2 regions of the Aestuarium zhoushanense genome follow, and region 1 is predicted to be linked to the other one. Evidence: riboswitches for the same ligand, from Rfam matches in the RefSeq annotation. Region 1 holds a riboswitch; the other holds the start of a gene.
What was found. Region 1 has a riboswitch for S-adenosylmethionine ahead of AC07ED_RS00395 (hypothetical protein). Riboswitches for the same ligand answer to the same signal wherever they lie in the genome.
Positions count from the first base shown of each region.

Region 2: linked by a shared signal. The riboswitch ahead of metZ (O-succinylhomoserine sulfhydrylase) and the one ahead of AC07ED_RS00395 (hypothetical protein) in region 1 are both predicted to bind S-adenosylmethionine.

Region 1 covers NZ_JBWKMA010000001.1:79,749-87,982, forward strand. The annotation lists gene rfbD (dTDP-4-dehydrorhamnose reductase) at 1-491, shown strand, start outside; gene rfbA (glucose-1-phosphate thymidylyltransferase RfbA) at 488-1,387, shown strand; SAM-I-IV-variant riboswitch at 1,628-1,728, shown strand; gene AC07ED_RS00395 (hypothetical protein) at 1,780-2,346, shown strand; gene AC07ED_RS00400 (helix-turn-helix transcriptional regulator) at 2,575-3,390, shown strand; gene AC07ED_RS00405 (hypothetical protein) at 3,359-3,937, opposite strand; gene AC07ED_RS00410 (glycosyltransferase family A protein) at 4,132-4,971, opposite strand; gene AC07ED_RS00415 (hypothetical protein) at 4,996-5,877, opposite strand; gene AC07ED_RS00420 (UDP-glucuronic acid decarboxylase family protein) at 6,019-6,990, opposite strand; gene AC07ED_RS00425 (hypothetical protein) at 7,704-8,090, shown strand; gene AC07ED_RS00430 (hypothetical protein) at 8,081-8,234, shown strand, end outside.
Region 2 covers NZ_JBWKMA010000004.1:164,568-172,801, forward strand. The annotation lists gene ftsY (signal recognition particle-docking protein FtsY) at 1-263, shown strand, start outside; gene AC07ED_RS03110 (DMT family transporter) at 289-1,191, shown strand; gene AC07ED_RS03115 (inner membrane-spanning protein YciB) at 1,193-1,792, shown strand; gene AC07ED_RS03120 (Dabb family protein) at 1,785-2,072, opposite strand; gene AC07ED_RS03125 (glutathione S-transferase N-terminal domain-containing protein) at 2,069-2,767, opposite strand; SAM riboswitch at 2,861-2,937, shown strand; gene metZ (O-succinylhomoserine sulfhydrylase) at 2,989-4,167, shown strand; gene folE2 (GTP cyclohydrolase FolE2) at 4,275-5,375, shown strand; gene AC07ED_RS03140 (hypothetical protein) at 5,493-5,720, shown strand; gene AC07ED_RS03145 (TrkH family potassium uptake protein) at 5,799-7,247, shown strand; gene AC07ED_RS03150 (trypsin-like peptidase domain-containing protein) at 7,275-8,234, opposite strand, start outside.

The DNA of each region.
Region 1 (8,234 bases):
GCCGCAGCAAATTGGCGGGCGAGGAAGGCATTCGCGCAAGCGGTGCAACGTATGCCATCTTGCGCACCTCGTGGGTCTTTTCCGCCCATGGCGCGAACTTCGTAAAAACCATGCTGCGCCTGTCAGGCACACGCGACGAGATCAGCGTAGTGGATGACCAAATTGGCGGACCGACACCGGCACGGGCCATTGCGGCGGCTTGCCTTGCTATCGCACAGCAGCTGCAAGATGCACCCAGCAAGAGTGGCACCTACCATTTCAGCGGCGAGCCCAATGTCAGCTGGTATACCTTTGCCCGCACCATTTTTGAGATGTCGGGCAGATCCACACGCGTCAATGGGATCCCATCCAGCGCATATCCCACGCCGGCCGCTCGCCCGCTGAATGGTCGTCTGGATTGTAACACGACCATGTCCGTATTTGGTTTGCCCCGCCCAAATTGGCAGGCTGGACTGAAGGACTGTTTAATTGATTTAGAGGTTTTAAAATGAAGCAGCGCAAAGGCATAATTCTGGCTGGCGGCTCCGGCACCCGGCTTTATCCCATTACCATGGGCGTCTCGAAGCAGTTGCTGCCAATTTATGACAAGCCGATGATTTACTATCCGCTAACTGTGCTCATGTTGGCGGGCATTCGCGAAATCATGATCATCACGACACCGCATGACCAGGAGCAGTTCATCCGCACGCTAGGCGATGGCAGCCAATGGGGCGTCACGCTGCAGTATAAGGTGCAGCCCAGCCCCGATGGGTTGGCTCAGGCCTTTATTTTGGCTGAAGAGTTTTTGGCTGGCAGCCCCGCGGCCATGGTATTGGGCGATAACATTTTCTTTGGCCACGGCCTGCCAAACCTTCTGCAAGAGGCAGATCAATCCACCGATGGCGCCACGGTGTTTGGCTACCGCGTGTCAGATCCCGAACGTTATGGAGTGGTGGATTTTGACGCAGATGGCACGGTCAAAAACATCATCGAAAAGCCGCCCGTGCCGCCCTCGAACTATGCCGTCACGGGGCTCTACTTCGTTGATGGTACAGCGCCCGCCCGCGCCCGCGCCGTGCGCCCCTCCGCTCGCGGGGAACTGGAAATCACGTCGCTCTTAGAAAGCTACCTGTACGACGGCATTCTTAACGTACAAAAAATGGGGCGCGGATACGCATGGCTCGATACCGGAACCCACGCCAGCCTGCTTGACGCCGGCAACTTCGTGCGCACGCTGACCGAACGCCAAGGCCAGCAAGTGGGCAGCCCCGACGAGGTGGCATTCGAGATGGGCTGGATTGATGCATCCCAGCTTGACACTCGCGCCAAGAAATTCGGTAAGAATGCCTATGGTGATTACTTGGGCAATCTGGCTCAAGCAAAAAAAGTGGTGTCGATTGATGAGTAATAACGCTTGTTTTACAGCCTACTACCTCCGTGGCCGCCTTCGCATCGATTTGGACGAAAACAACGGCTAAACCGTCTCGCGCGCTGAACTAAGGCAGTTCACTGTCGATTAAAGCCGACACCCCAATAGAGTTCGTTATCAGGCATTCTCACCGCTTTTATACACAGTCGAACCGGCCCCAGTGGCCGGTTTTTTTGCCCTACTCCGATTGACACCGACCGACTCACACGTCACCTTCACGTCATTCATCAAGAGCCGGGCCGATGCCCGCACCAACCTGCCCCGCTTGGCAAGGTGGTTTCCGCAAGGGGATGTGGCCACGTGCAACGAAAGAGTACCTCCAAATGCGAAGCCATGCCCACCGGATGGAGCAACCATCCGGAGTAACTACCATGGATCGACGCACCCTCTTAAAATCAGTCCTCGTGGCACCAAGCCTCTTTGCGACCTCGCCCGAGACCTTGGCCGAGCCGCCAGAATTATTGCGACCACACCGCAGGCTCCTGCCCGTCAGCCAGCCGTCTGGAAAAATCCTGCTGCGCACCGACGCGCCCTACACTCCCCGGCCACTCATACGACCCGAGGTCTTAGACAGCCTCTGGGGCGCGGGCGCCCACGAGGTGATCCCCCAGCCGCTGCACTGGCAGATGATCGACGCGGGTTGGTTTTCGGGGGCGGAGCTGTGGGAGCCATTTGAGAGCGAGACGCCCGAGTGGGTCACTTGGCGCAGCCTGCACCACACCGAATGTGAGGCTCATGACCTCCTCGCCACTCTCTTCGGGATTTCGAGCCACTTCATCTTCGGCGGCGGCGACCTGCCTGAGCTGGGGCTGGAAATGCGCGAACACCCCTCAAGCCCGAAGCACGCAACGGCGACAGTCAGCGCAGCCAGATTTCTGGGGAAATTGGCGGAGGAAATCGCGCGTCGCACGGATCAGGTGTCACTGGCGTTGAGTTAGCGAGACGCGGCCTCATCCGAAGCAAATCGGCGTGGCGTTTCCTCGCCATGCAAGCCCAGTTTTTGCTATCACGTCACCCCCCGCCAGCGATCAAGTGCTCCACGCAATTCAGTTTGCCTATCGCGCTATACGAATAGAACAAATTTCTTACGCAATATAGTCTGGCCGGAGCGGTCTGCTTTGCCGATAAGCTGAGTCCAGCGATGAGACCTGGACCCAATAGCACCCGTGAATAATACCAATACCGTCGGCATCTTAAATGCCATCATGACCGCAGAGACCCTCGATAGCGCGTGGCAGAAGCTGTGTGAGGCAATGGCCAGCTACCGGTTCACGCGGCTGATGTATGGGCGGAGCCACTTCACTTCCGGTAGGAACCTCGGCGACGAGGCCGACTACATGGTGCTCAGCAACCACGACCCCGAGTACTCCGATTTCTTCATCCGGAGTGGCAAGTTTAAGAGATCCCCGTTTTTCATATGGTCGTTTTACAATACAGGCTTCGTGAGTTGGTCAAAGGTCGCAAACCTCCCAAAGGAGGCGCTTGCCTCGGCCGGAGATTTACTCGAGGCAAACGCGCGCTTCGGCGTCACCGCGGGCTACACCGCAAGTTTCCCCAATGCCCTTCCTGGGCAAAAATCTGTGGCCTCCATATGTGCCGCCCGAGGGATGACGCAACACGACGTCGATTTCATCTGGAATTCTTACCAACAAGATCTTGAGGCGATCTGGAACACCTTCGACCTCAAGGCGCGGTCCCTGCCCTTCCCCTCGAATGAAGGTCGACTATCCGCCAAACAGCGCGAGATTTTGGGCTGGATTGCACGCGGCAAAACGGGACAGGAAATCGCCATCATCCTCGGTGTTACCCTCTCGACGGTCGAGAAACACCTGAAGTCGGCCCGCGATGCACTCGACGTGCTGACCACGGCTCAGGCCGTGGCAAAGCTGAGCTTCATGAACCAGCTCCATGTCGACCAAGACAACGAAGAGCGCGTCAAGGCAGCCTTCACTAAATCTTCAGCCGACGCAGAGATCGGTTAAAAAAGACCAAGACGACGAGGAGGACAAAGGTCCCGCCGATGTCGCCGATCAGAAACGATAGCAGCTGCACGAGATCATCCTCAAAGGAAAACGTATCGCGGTAGGCGATCGTGTGACCGAGAGAATTGAATACGGATCCAACACCCGCGAGCAGGATTAACATCCGCCACGAGGCCCGCGTGCCGCCGCCGTCGAGATAGAGGTCGTGACCCGCGACACGGAAGATCTCAAAGGCGAGGAAGCAGGATACGCCACCGACCACTGCGCCCTGTAGAAGTGGGACGAGTGGCAAATTTAGGAAGCCTAGGAAGTGTATGCAAAGCGCCTCACCGACAATGAGCGGCAGGATCGCGCGGATCCCAAAGAGCCAGACGCCGATTACCCGCACACCGTGAGGCAGGAAGAGCAAAGTCCCCACGAGCGTCGGCGCGATAAGATCCTGCAGCGGGCGAGTGACATACTGGACCAGCAAAAAGGCGACGCAGTAAACGCCAAACACTGCAAATTCGGGGGAGAACGCCTTAAGGGTTAGTTCTAGCCGCTTCATTGATTAACTTTCGCCTAAGCCATTACCATAAGTAGGACAGACAGGAACGAGGATCACCTGCGGAAATCCGCAGCTACGACTAAAATCGGATAAGAAGGGCCAGAGTCCCTCAGGTGACACACTTTACCGACGTGGAAGATGGCCCTGAAGGCCCGATAACGTTTACTCAAATTGACACAAAGATCAAAGAAGAATTAGATATCTCCATCCTCGAACAAATATGAATATTTTTCCCAAACACCAAGGTTAGAGATACAAAACTTTATTGCTTCATAATTTAATGCATTACGCGCCTTTCCATCAAAACTAGATGTGGTCAAAGAATGCTCGCTGCGCCCTAAATCCTTCCCATTTATTTCCAATGCAGAACTCTTATATTTCCTTTTAACGTCGCAATAATGAACTCGCGTACCAGCTAAATTCAAATTTGCGGAAAGCCAAATGTCATCCACTGGCCAACACTGGACCGGTACATCAAAAACCTGGTCGTTAAAAAATGACGGCCTTACAAGAACTCCCCCAAATCCCTCTACGATATCAGGATTTCTCGCCTTATCTCTATCATAAAAATGATAGGGGTCAAAACCACCCAGAGTAAGTGCCCTCTTTAGCCGATAAGATAGACCTTTCTTGACACCTCGATGCGAAATAACCGCCTTCATGATTGGCATGCATTCGTCCGCAATAGCGTGGCCAGGCCTCTTCAATGAGAGGCTATATAGTCGCTCAAGCCAATGAGTTGGATAAACCCGATCATCATCACAGTAAACTATAGTTACATCTCTGCCATGGTACTTCTTTAGTGTTGGTAATATTTTTGTTGCAGGTCCGACGTCGTCACACTGAACAACCGTGAAATCTTCAGGTATCTCAGCCAATTCAGCTTGGCTAAAGCCTCGATGTTTGTAATCGCGCGGAAGGTTCAACTCAACACGATCTGGCTTCAACGTCTGCATACGAAGCGATTGGATCATGTATTTGAGATATTTAACTCTTGGCGGTATTGTAGTGAGGGAAACGACAATCTCAGACATTTTTGATATCTTCATACATCAAGTTTAATTATTCTCGTAAAATTCATTGAACGTAATTCTTTTTCTAGCAAAATCGCACCGCTCAAAAAAACACTCAATTCTCTTATTGAAACCATCCTCTGCGATCTCAGCAATATTATTTGCAATAAAAACAGGATATCTCTTAAACATATCATCCAACGGCGAAGAGATGGTAACAACTCCGCAACCAAGGCCAAGAGCCTCCCAGGTACGATGACAGTCGTAGCCGTTTCCCGGTAGTGACAGCACATATTTATGCTCTGCATACGTACTCCAGAGAGCAAGCTGCGAAATTCTTTCGGGGAGAAAAGAAAAGTTTTCGTTACCTTTCAATAGTTGCGACGCAACATTCCTAACTCTATTTGTATGATTCAGATTTATATCGGAAAAAATTTTATTCTTCCTGAATCTAAATTTAGAAGATTTTTCGGCGATTTTTCTATAACTTTCAAATAAATTTCCACCCATACCATCTTTTCGGTATGTATGAAGATCAAGACCAATTGGGATGTGCCTAAGCTTTTTATTCTGATAGTCAGTGTTATCCAAATTTTGCGCATAGATCGCTCGGCATAAAGGATGGCTTAAGATTAAACTCACACTTTCGCCATTTGCATCGCCCGGAAAGGTTAAATCTCCATCACTGCAAAACAGTATGAACGGCACTTCTTGATACGGCAGTACTGTATTCACAAAATGATCAAGGTTTGGAAACTTTCGACTACCGGTTTTTAGCCAATAACTCGAACTGTTTTTCTTATAGATTTTCGAAAACTCTTTCTCGGACGTCAAACTTTCAGTTGCTGAGTAAATATTATCAATTCCACCGTATGATTCTGCACGAAACGCCCATCCTTTTGAATACGGAAACTCAATACTAGGCAATATGCTATCCCGAACGAGATACCTCTTAACTAAGATGGAATTGATTTTCTTGGAAAATTTCTTTCTCACCATTAAGCACCCCAAATAGGAGATTTCAATTTGTAGATACCATCTACCAGCATTGCACTTCTCTAATTCACGTCACACGTGCTTCAATTCAGCAACGCGGCTGCGGAAGTAGTCGATAGTCCTAATGAGGCCTTGCTCCAGATCGACTTTGGGTTCCCAATTGAGGGCTGACTTAGCCAAGGAGATATCTGGGCGGCGTTGCTTGGGGTCGTCAGATGGTAGGTCTTGGAAAGTAAGCTTGGATTTAGAGCCTGTCAGTCCGATGACCTTCTCGGCGAGTTCGAGCATCGTGAACTCACCTGGGTTGCCCATATTAATCGGTCCGGTAACCTCAGATGGGCTCTCCATAAAGCGGATGAATCCTTCCACCAAATCATCAACATAGCAGAAGGATCGGGTCTGCGAGCCGTCACCATAAATCGTAATTGGATCGCCTATCAGGGCTTGGACGATAAAATTAGAAACAACGCGACCGTCTGCGTGGTGCATGCGCGGGCCATAGGTGTTGAAAATTCGGACGACCTTAATGTTGAGGTTGTGCTGACGGTGGTAATCAAAGAATAGGGTTTCAGCGCAACGTTTGCCTTCGTCATAGCAAGACCGGATGCCGATCGGATTAACGTTCCCCCAGTAGCTCTCGGGTTGAGGGTGCACGGAAGGATCGCCGTAGACTTCGCTCGTCGACGCTTGGAAAATTTTACAGTTCAAGCGCTTCGCGAGGCCGAGCATATTGATGGCCCCGTGAACAGAAGTCTTAGTCGTCTGGACCGGATCGTATTGGTAGTGAACCGGTGATGCAGGGCAGGCGAGGTTATAAATCTCATCGACTTCCAAATAAAGCGGGAAGGTCACATCATGTCGAATGAACTCGAACCGATTGTGGTTATGTAAGTGGTCAATGTTCCGTTTGCTTCCCGTGAAAAGGTTGTCGGCGCATATCACTTCGTGACCTTGCTCAAGCAGGCGATCAATCAGATGAGACCCGACAAAGCCAGCCCCGCCAGTAACCAGAATGCGTTTACGGCTGTCGTAGAGGCGTGTCATAAAGTTAGTCCTTTACTTCTAAACAATCACAAAACGCTGTGGACAGCGAATTTTCATGACCCAGTTGCTTCCTAAGCAACCAAAAACCTCGTACTATGAGATGGTCAAAAAGTTAAAGAAAAAGAACAACGTCGCAAAATTTAATCACGTCTTCCGACCCACCGATCGCTATAAGAGACACCTATCATCCGATATCAGTTAATCGTTCAAGGTTAGATAGAAATCAGGTACATAAGGTAAAATCAATGGCCAAAATATCACGATGCTAAACAATATTCCTCGCCAAATCGTCGTCACACTGACAGCAATCCCCCCCCGATTTGATAGCCTCCCAAGGCGCTTTAAGGCGATAGAGAACCAAACCATTAAGCCCGACAAAGTCGAACTCACCTTACCACGTACGTATAGGCGTTTCCCCGGGGAACGCCCTAGACTTCCTACTCTGCCGGAATGGGTAACAGTCATTGAATGCGACGAAGATTTTGGTCCGGCAACTAAGATTTTGCCTGCAGTAAAGCGCTGGCGCGGCACTGCCACCGACCTCTTGGTTTGCGATGATGATAGGCGCCAAGACAAACGCTGGATAGAGCGCCTGACCCAAGGCCGATCGACAAAACCCGACCACATCATTTGTGAACGGGGTTGGAACATTGACGAACGCTTCGGCATACGCCAACAAAGACCGGCCTTGCCTCGGGCGACCTTGAGCCCAAATGGAGGACGAACTGCATTATATAGTTTTAAAAGGTTACTTACCATGGGGTTGGTCCACCCCCCCCAGAAGGGTCTATGCAAAAGCTGGTCACGTCGATGTATTTGAAGGATTTCTCGGGGCTTTAATTCCAGTCAACTCAATACCTGATGAAGCTTTTAAAATACCAGATATTGTTTGGACAGTTGATGATGTTTGGCTTTCAGGTATGGCCGCAACTACAGGGACAATGATATGGGTAGGTAACGAGGCACGACCAGTCTACTCTGATGGAACTATTGATAAAACAGCATCACTCAGGGACCATGTCGAAAATGGCGTTGGACGAAATGAGGCAGATCAATTGGCTGTAAATTACCTACGTAAAAAATACGAAATATGGCAATGAAAAGAGCGGCATCAATCGTTACAATGAAATGGGGCACGTTGTTTGGCCCTGATTATGTCAATGTGCTTTACCGCGCTTGCAAGTCGGCATCGACCATTCCCTTTAGTTTCATATGTTTCACTGAAGATGCGGAGGGGTTGGATC
Region 2 (8,234 bases), on a different contig from region 1:
ATGCGCCGCATAACACGCTGTTGGTGTTGGATGCGACTACGGGTCAAAACGCGATCATGCAGGTCGATGCGTTCCAGAAACTCGCGGATGTATCGGGCCTAGTGATGACGAAACTCGATGGCACGGCAAAAGGCGGCGTTCTGGTCGCGCTTGCTGATAAATTCGGCCTGCCGATCCACGCGATCGGCGTCGGTGAACAGATCGACGATCTTGCGCCCTTCGATCCCGAAGACTTTGCCAAAGCCTTGGTTGGTCTGAACTAAATGCCGATATTGGTCCGTCTGTCCAATGGGTGAGTGGCTCGTTTCTCTCGAAGGCACGGACCAAGGTCGGCAACTGGCGACACTGTTGGTTTTGACGGCGGCCTTGGCACATGCGGCCTTTGGTGCGTTGCAAAAGGGCAAACACGATCCTTGGGTGGCGCGTGGGTCAATTGACCTATGGTTCACGCTCGTCTCAGCCCCTGTCGCGCTGTTCGTTGTTCCGTGGCCTGAAGGCGCGATGTGGGGTGTCCTCGCTGGCGCTATGGTGATCCATTTCATCTACAAGGTGACGATGGCGCTGGCCTATGAATACGCGGCTTACACCGTGGTCTATCCCGTTGTGCGCGGCTCTGGCCCGCTGGTCACAGTGATCTTTGCCTCGGTCGTGTTTCATGAACATTTCACACTGGTTCAATGGCTCGGCGTGGCGTGCCTGTCGGGGGGGATCCTCCTTTTGGCGCTGCGTAACCTGAGCGAAGAAGTGATCGATCCGTGGCGGGTCAAAGTCGCTCTTGTTTGGGCGGTCCTTTGTGGTTTGATGGTTGCGGTCTACACGACCTATGACGCGTGGGGCATTCGTCAGGCGACCGATCCGTTCACATTCCTTGCGTGGTTCTTTTTCCTATCGGGCGTCGATATGCCCATCATCGCGATTCTGAAGCTGCGCAAATCTGGTGAACGTCCCCAAATCGGCCCGCTGATGTGGCGTGGATTTGCGGGGGCTGTGATTGGGTGGATCAGCTTTGGCGGCGTGATGATCGCGACGCGGTTGGACAAGGTCGGCGAAGCAGCGGTGCTTCGTGAAACTTCTACCGTTTTTGCGGCCTTGATTGGATGGTTCATCTTGGGTGAAAAGGTGGGGCCGCGCCGTTTGGCGCTGATGACTTTGATCGCCATCGGGGCAATCATTGTGGAAATGGGAGGCTAGAATGTCAGCAAAACCGATCAATCCGATCCTGAAACAGGTGCTGGAACTGGGGCCGACATTGGCGTTCTTCCTGCTCTACATTAAGATCAAAGATAACACCTATACTATTGCAGGCACTGACTATTCCGGCTTTATCGTCGCGGCGGTCGTGTTCATTCCCGTGCTGCTGGCAGCCATGGCCGTGCTTTGGTTTCTCACGAAAAAACTATCGCGGATGCAGGTCTTCACCGCGATCATGGTGATCTTCTTCGGTGGGTTGACCGCATGGTTCAATGATGAGGCCTTCTTTAAAATGAAGACCTCAATTGTTTACGGGCTCTTCTCGCTGCTGCTCGGTATCGGGTTGCTACGTGGTCAGAGCTGGCTCGAATATGTGATGGGAGAGTTTCTGCCTATGCAGCGCGAAGGGTGGATGATCCTCACCCGCCGTCTGACTGTGTTCTTTGCAGGTCTGGCAGCCGCTAATGAATTCATCTGGCGTACGCAGAGCGAGGAACTTTGGGTCACGCTCGAAACCTTTGCGTTCCCCGTGGTCCTGTTCTTGTTCCTCTGGTCGCAGATTGTGACGCTCCAGCGGTTCTTGATCGAAGAGCCTAAGTAAAAAAATCCGCAGCGATCCGCATGTCGCGCAGAGGGCGCACAATGCGGATCGATTCAGCGTAGAGCGGGTCAGCCTTGTAGGCCGCTAGCTGTTCGGCATCGTCAAATTCAGCATAGACAATGAAATCTGGGCCATTGGGGCTGATGGGATCAGAGTTCAGGTTTTCACCGATTTCGATATGGCGGCACTCTTTGATGTTTTCCAAGAGTTTGAGCCCTTGGAAAACGGTGTCGCGATCATCTGGTGACTTCGCTGTGAAAAAGACGATGTGACGTATCATTTTTGTTTGAACAGCCGTTCCATTTCTTCATTGGAGAAGGCCTTTTGGCGCAGTTCGGCTCCGACTTCCATCCCTTTTGCAACTTCGGGACGTGCCGCCATACGCGCCAACCACGCGGCAAAGTTCGGTTTGTCGTCAAGCGTTTGCTGCTGACCTTCCCATCCCGCAGCCCAAGGGTAGATCGCGATGTCCGCGATTGAATATTCGCCGCAGACGTACTCTTTGTCCTGAAGCTGCTTGTCCAAGACGCGATAGAGGCGGCCAACCTCTTTACGGTAACGGTCTTGCGCGTAGGGGAGCACTTGGGGCGGGGACATATCGGGCGCGTATTTTAGGAAGTGATGCGCCTGACCTGCCATCGGCCCCACGCCGCCCATTTGCCACATCAGCCACTGTTCGATCATCACCCGTTCGCGTTCTGTCGTGCCGCCGAATTTTCCTGTTTTCCGCGCGAGGTATTGCAGGATCGCCCCCGATTCAAAAATAGAGATCGGTTCGCCGTCGGGGCCATCACGGTCAACGATGGCGGGCATGCGATTGTTCGGCGCAATGGCAAGGAAGTCTGGCGCAAACTGATCGCCCGCCCCGATGTTGATTGGGATCAGGTTGTAGTCCAAGCCCATCTCGCCCAAGGCTATGGTGATCTTTTTGCCATTTGGCGTCGGCCAGTAGTAGAGATCGATTGCAGCGGTCATCTGAAACTCCTGTTCGCAAGGTGGGGTCACAATGCGCGTTTCGCGCTGGGCCGCAAGGCCGTTTTCCTTGACCAGAATGTCACAACGGCGTAACCACTCCGCCGTGGCGATTTGAACCGGATTGCGGGCCACGTTAAACAAACCGCTAAAAAGGAAACAGGCCAACCCCTGCTCCCTTTATTCGGTGTAGGGGTTTTTTAATGGCCGTAAGGAACAAAGACATGGACAAACTTTCCAAACGCACTCGCGCCGTGCATTCGGGCACCCGCCGCAGCCAGTATAACGAACTGTCCGAGGCGATTTTTCTGACGCAGGGCTTTGTCTACGAAACCGCAGAACAGGCAGAGGCCCGTTTTGTGAAACTCGGCGAAGACGAATTTATCTATGCGCGCTATGGCAACCCGACCGTTGCTATGCTCGAAGATCGTATGGCCGACCTTGAGGGTGTTGAGGCAGGCTTTGCCACCGCTTCGGGTATGGCTGCTGTCAACGGCGCGCTGATGTCCATGCTCAAGGCTGGCGATCACATCGTGTCGAGCCGCGCGTTGTTCGGATCGTGCCTCTATATCCTCGAGGACGTGCTGCAACGGTTTGGGGTCGAACTGACGCTGGTCGATGGTCGTGATCTGGATGCGTGGAAGGCTGCGATCCGTCCCGACACCAAAGTTGTCTTCTTTGAATCGATTTCGAACCCGACGCTCGAAGTGATCGACATGAAGTCTGTTGTCGAACTGGCGCATGCCAATGGCGCGATTGTTGTGTGTGACAACGCAATGGTCACGCCAGCTTATTCAATCGCTGGCGAGTTGGGCGTTGATCTCATTGTCTATTCGACCACGAAACACGTGGACGGTCAGGGTCGCTGCCTTGGCGGTATGGTTCTGGGCAAGAAAGAGCTCGTTCGGGGGCCTGTCGAGGCATACCTCAAACACACGGGCGGCGCGATGAGCCCGTTCAACGCTTGGGTCATGCTGAAATCGCTCGATACGCTATTCCTGCGCGTGGGGCAGCAGTCTGAAACCGCGTTGAAATTGGCTGATGCGCTTGCCGGTCATGCAAAGCTGAACTCGGTGAGCTACCCTCTTGATCCGCGTCATCCTCAGTTTGAGCTGGCGAAGTCCCAATATGAGGGCGTCGGCACCGTTCTGGCCATCGACGTGAAAGGCGGCAAAGAAGAATGCTTCCGTTTCCTCAACGCGCTCAAGATTTTCACGATCACCAACAACTTTGCGGACAGCAAGTCGCTGGTGACCCACCCTGCGACCACAACGCACCAGCGTTTGCCGCAGGATCAGAAAGACACGTTGGGTATCACACCTGGTTTGGTGCGTGTGTCCTGTGGCCTCGAGGATGCTGACGATCTGTTAGCAGACCTGAAACAAGCATTGGATGCCATCTGATGAGTGATCCGCGCGACGGTTCCAAGCGTATTCCCTTCGCATTTGATGGAAAACTGTCGCGCGCATCCCATATAGTGGGGCGTGCTGCACCTGCGGGAGGCTCCGACATGAATATCCACTCGTCTGACATGGACCGCGAACCGTCGCGCGAAGAAGCCGAGGCGGCGCTGGCGCTTTTGCGGCGCTGGGCAGGCGATGCCACACCCGAAGAGGTGGCAACGCTCGATCCTCTCGTGTCGCGCCTGATCCCTGGGCAAGAAGTTTCAAACTACCCAGCCCTCGCACGGGCGTACCCCGAAGATTTCGTGGTGGATGAGGACTACAAGGCGTCGATGCCTGACCTCCAGAACGGGCCAAGCAGCCTGATCAAAGGGGCAAAACAACAAATCCAGCACGTCGGGATATCGAACTTCCGTCTGCCGATCCGTTTTCACACCCGCGACAATGGTGATGTGACGCTCGAAACCTCTGTGACGGGGACGGTGAGCCTTGAAGCGGAAAAGAAGGGCATCAACATGTCCCGCATCATGCGGTCCTTCTACAAGCACTCAGAGCAGACGTTCAGCTTTGAGGTGATGGAGAACGCGCTGGACGCCTATATGGCCGACCTCGAAAGCTTTGATGCGCGTATCCAGATGCGGTTCCGTTTCCCGATGAAGGTCCGTTCGCTGCGTTCGGGGCTTGAGGGGTTCCAGTATTACGATATCGCGCTCGAACTGGTCGAACGCGCAGGCGTGCGCAAAAAGATAATCCATCTCGATTACGTCTATTCGTCGACATGCCCCTGTTCGCTCGAACTGTCCGAACACGCGCGCCAATTCCGTGGTCAGTTGGCCACGCCGCATTCGCAGCGCTCTGTGGCCCGTATGTCGGCGGTGATGGAAGACGGCCCGATGCTATGGTTCGAAGACCTGATCGACATGGCGCGTGTTGCTGTCCCGACCGAGACCCAAGTGATGGTTAAGCGTGAAGACGAACAGGCATTCGCCGAACTCAACGCGGCCAATCCGATCTTTGTCGAAGATGCGGCGCGTCTCTTCTGCGAGCAGCTTCAGCAGGACCCGCGTGTCGGTGATTTCCGCGTTGTGGCCAGCCACCAAGAGAGCCTGCACAGCCATGACGCTGTGTCGGTCTTGGTCGAGGGGGAGACCTTTGACAGCGACAGCATTGACCCGCGTTTGTTCACAACGTTGTTCCACGTCGGATAAGTTCTGCATTGCAGCGGGTGAAATGCTGCAATGCAAAAACAACGGTGCACATGCTGACCTATTGGCGCTATCGTTCATGTATGGGGGAAACAACCCGTTCTACATGGATGTTCCAAAATGGCACAAATCGCAGTTAATCCGACCTTTGACGCAGCGCCGCTTCGCGAGAAATTCGACCAGTTCGTTTCTGCTCTTGGTCGCGGTTTTAAGGCTTATGGGGAACGCAAATCCCGCGCTGGCGAATTTGCTGCTCTTAACGCAAAGACCGATGAACAGCTGGCTGCGATGGGTCTTCGTCGTGATCAGATCGCCGTTCACGTCTTCCGCGATATGTTCTACGTTTGATGATGATGTGATCCGCGGCAGGGAATTTGCCCGTGTCGCGGCTTGACAGACAAGCAGCCTAACGCCAAGCCTTCGGCCATGATTGATATGCGCCCAGTTGGATATGTGATAGGATTGCTGACAGCCGTAATGGGGTTGACCATGGTCGCCCCGATGCTGTTCGACCTTTTTCACAACGACCCCGAATGGCAGACCTTTCTGCAAAGTTCGGTACTGACAACTATGGCTGGGGTGTTTCTCGCCTTGGCCTGCTCGAACCAATTGGGCGATGGGTTGACGCTCAAACAGAGCTTTATCCTCACCACAGGTGTTTGGATCGCTTTGCCCGCCTTCGGGGCTATTCCGTTTATGATCGGGGAAACCCAGCTTTCGCTCGTTGATGCGATGTTCGAATCCATGTCGGGCATGACCACGACAGGGGCCACGGCGATTGAGGGGCTAGAGACCCACTCTTACGGCATTCTGCTCTGGCGCGGGATCCTGCAATGGCTTGGTGGCCTCGGGATTGTCATTGTTGCAATGATTTTTCTGCCCGTGATGAAAGTCGGCGGGATGCAGTTCTTTCAGTCCGAGGGCTTTGATACCTCGGGAAAATCGCTGCCCCGTGCCTTGGACATCGCAAAGGGCCTGCTGAATATCTACATCGGTCTCACGGTGCTCTGTGCTATTTGTTACGGGATCTCTGGGATGAATATGCAGGAATCGATCGTGCATGCCTTCACGACGATTGCGACGGGGGGCTATTCGACCTCGGATGCATCCTTCGCCGCGTTCCCTGGTGCGCCGCAGTATGTCGCGGTGGTCTTTATGTTCCTTGCCTCAGTGCCGTTCTTGCGATTTTTGCAAATGGTCACAGGTGATCCGAAACCCTTGTTCCAAGACGCGCAGGTGCGGGCCTATTTCACATGGACCCTCTACGCGACGGCATTGATTGTTGTGTTTCGTATGTTCGCCCATGGGGACTACAGCGAAGAGATGTTCCGCTCTACCCTGTTCAACGTTGTCTCGATCTTTTCGGGGACTGGGTATGGGGACGGGGATGTGGTCGCTTGGGGGCCATTTGCCTTTGCGATCTTATTTGCCGTAGGCATGATTGGCGGCTGTTCGGGATCGACGGGATGTTCGATCAAAGTGTTCCGCTATCAGTTTATGCTGCGTGCGATTTCGGCCCAAATTCGGCGACTTTATAGCCCGAGCCGTGTTGTATCCGTTCGGTTCGAAGGTCGGGCCGTGAGCGACGAGGTCTTAAGTTCCGTCATGCTGCTTTTTAGCTGCTTTGTGATGACCTTCGGTATTCTGGTTGTTCTGATGGGCATGACGGGGCTTAGCTTTTTTGCGGCGATCACTGGGGCGTGGACATCGATCTTTAATATCGGTCCCGTGTTCGGCCCAGAGGTGGGACCGTCGGGCGCCGTGCATCCGTTCCCAGATACGGCGAAATGGTTGATGATCTTGGGAATGCTCTTGGGACGGCTAGAGATCGTATCGGTGTTCGTTCTCATCCTGCCACGGTTCTGGCGCTCGTAAAAAGGGGCGCCGAAGCGCCCCAATTCGTTACCAGCAGCTGACCAAGACGGTCATGTCTGACGCCATGGATGTGAGCGTCTCTGGCGGCATGTAAGCCATCGAGTCCGTTGTTTTTGCCGTCACCCCTGCCGAAGTGAGCGCGTTCAAAATGCCCTGAGCGGAATAGGCAAAGCTGACCTCTTCGGGCAGGATTTGGTTGCCCGTCGCAGGGTGCGGCAAGAGCATGCCGATCACAGCACCGCCATTGTCGAACACCGGACCACCAATGTCGCCATCCTCGGTCTGCATGTCTAGGCGCAGGGTGCTGTCAGACCCATCCAAGCCACGCACATCGGCGAGCGTGCCGAATGTCAGCGTCGGCAAGGTGAGAGCGCCGCCGTAGGGGTAACCACCCACGGTGATTTGCGACTGGATTCGGGGCAGGGCGGTTTGAATGTCCGCCGACCCCATCGGGGCAAGGCGGCTCTGCGGGCGCAGGATGGCAACGCTGCCGTCGTCGAACACAACATCCGCGTCGAAACTATCGTCGAGCGTCACCCGTTCACAGTTCGCAACGGTGGTTGCCGCCGTCACAACTGTGCCCGCGCCATCCACATAGAATCCAGAGCGTGCGAGTTGCGGTTTACGGATCGCGAGGCCAGAAACCAGATCAATGGACTGTTCGTCGGCAGCTTGGGCGGGGTTGAGCACACCGTCCAGCGTTTCAAAGCTCGCTTTCATGATCTCGGTCACGCGGGTGCGGCGTTCGTCGTCTCCAGCGGGCCAAACGAGGGCAAAGCCTTTAATCTGACCACCAGAGAGCGACGCAGTCACATAGGTGTGGATGCTGTCATTCACGCCTTCGATTTCAAACGAGCTGTCGCGGCGATTACGGTCACCCGTTGTCGGCACGATTTCCAGCGTTTGTAGGATTTCATAAAGACCAAAGAACCGTGTCCGATCCCCAGGCTGTGAAATCAGCAGGACCGTTACGCCCGACCCATCCTT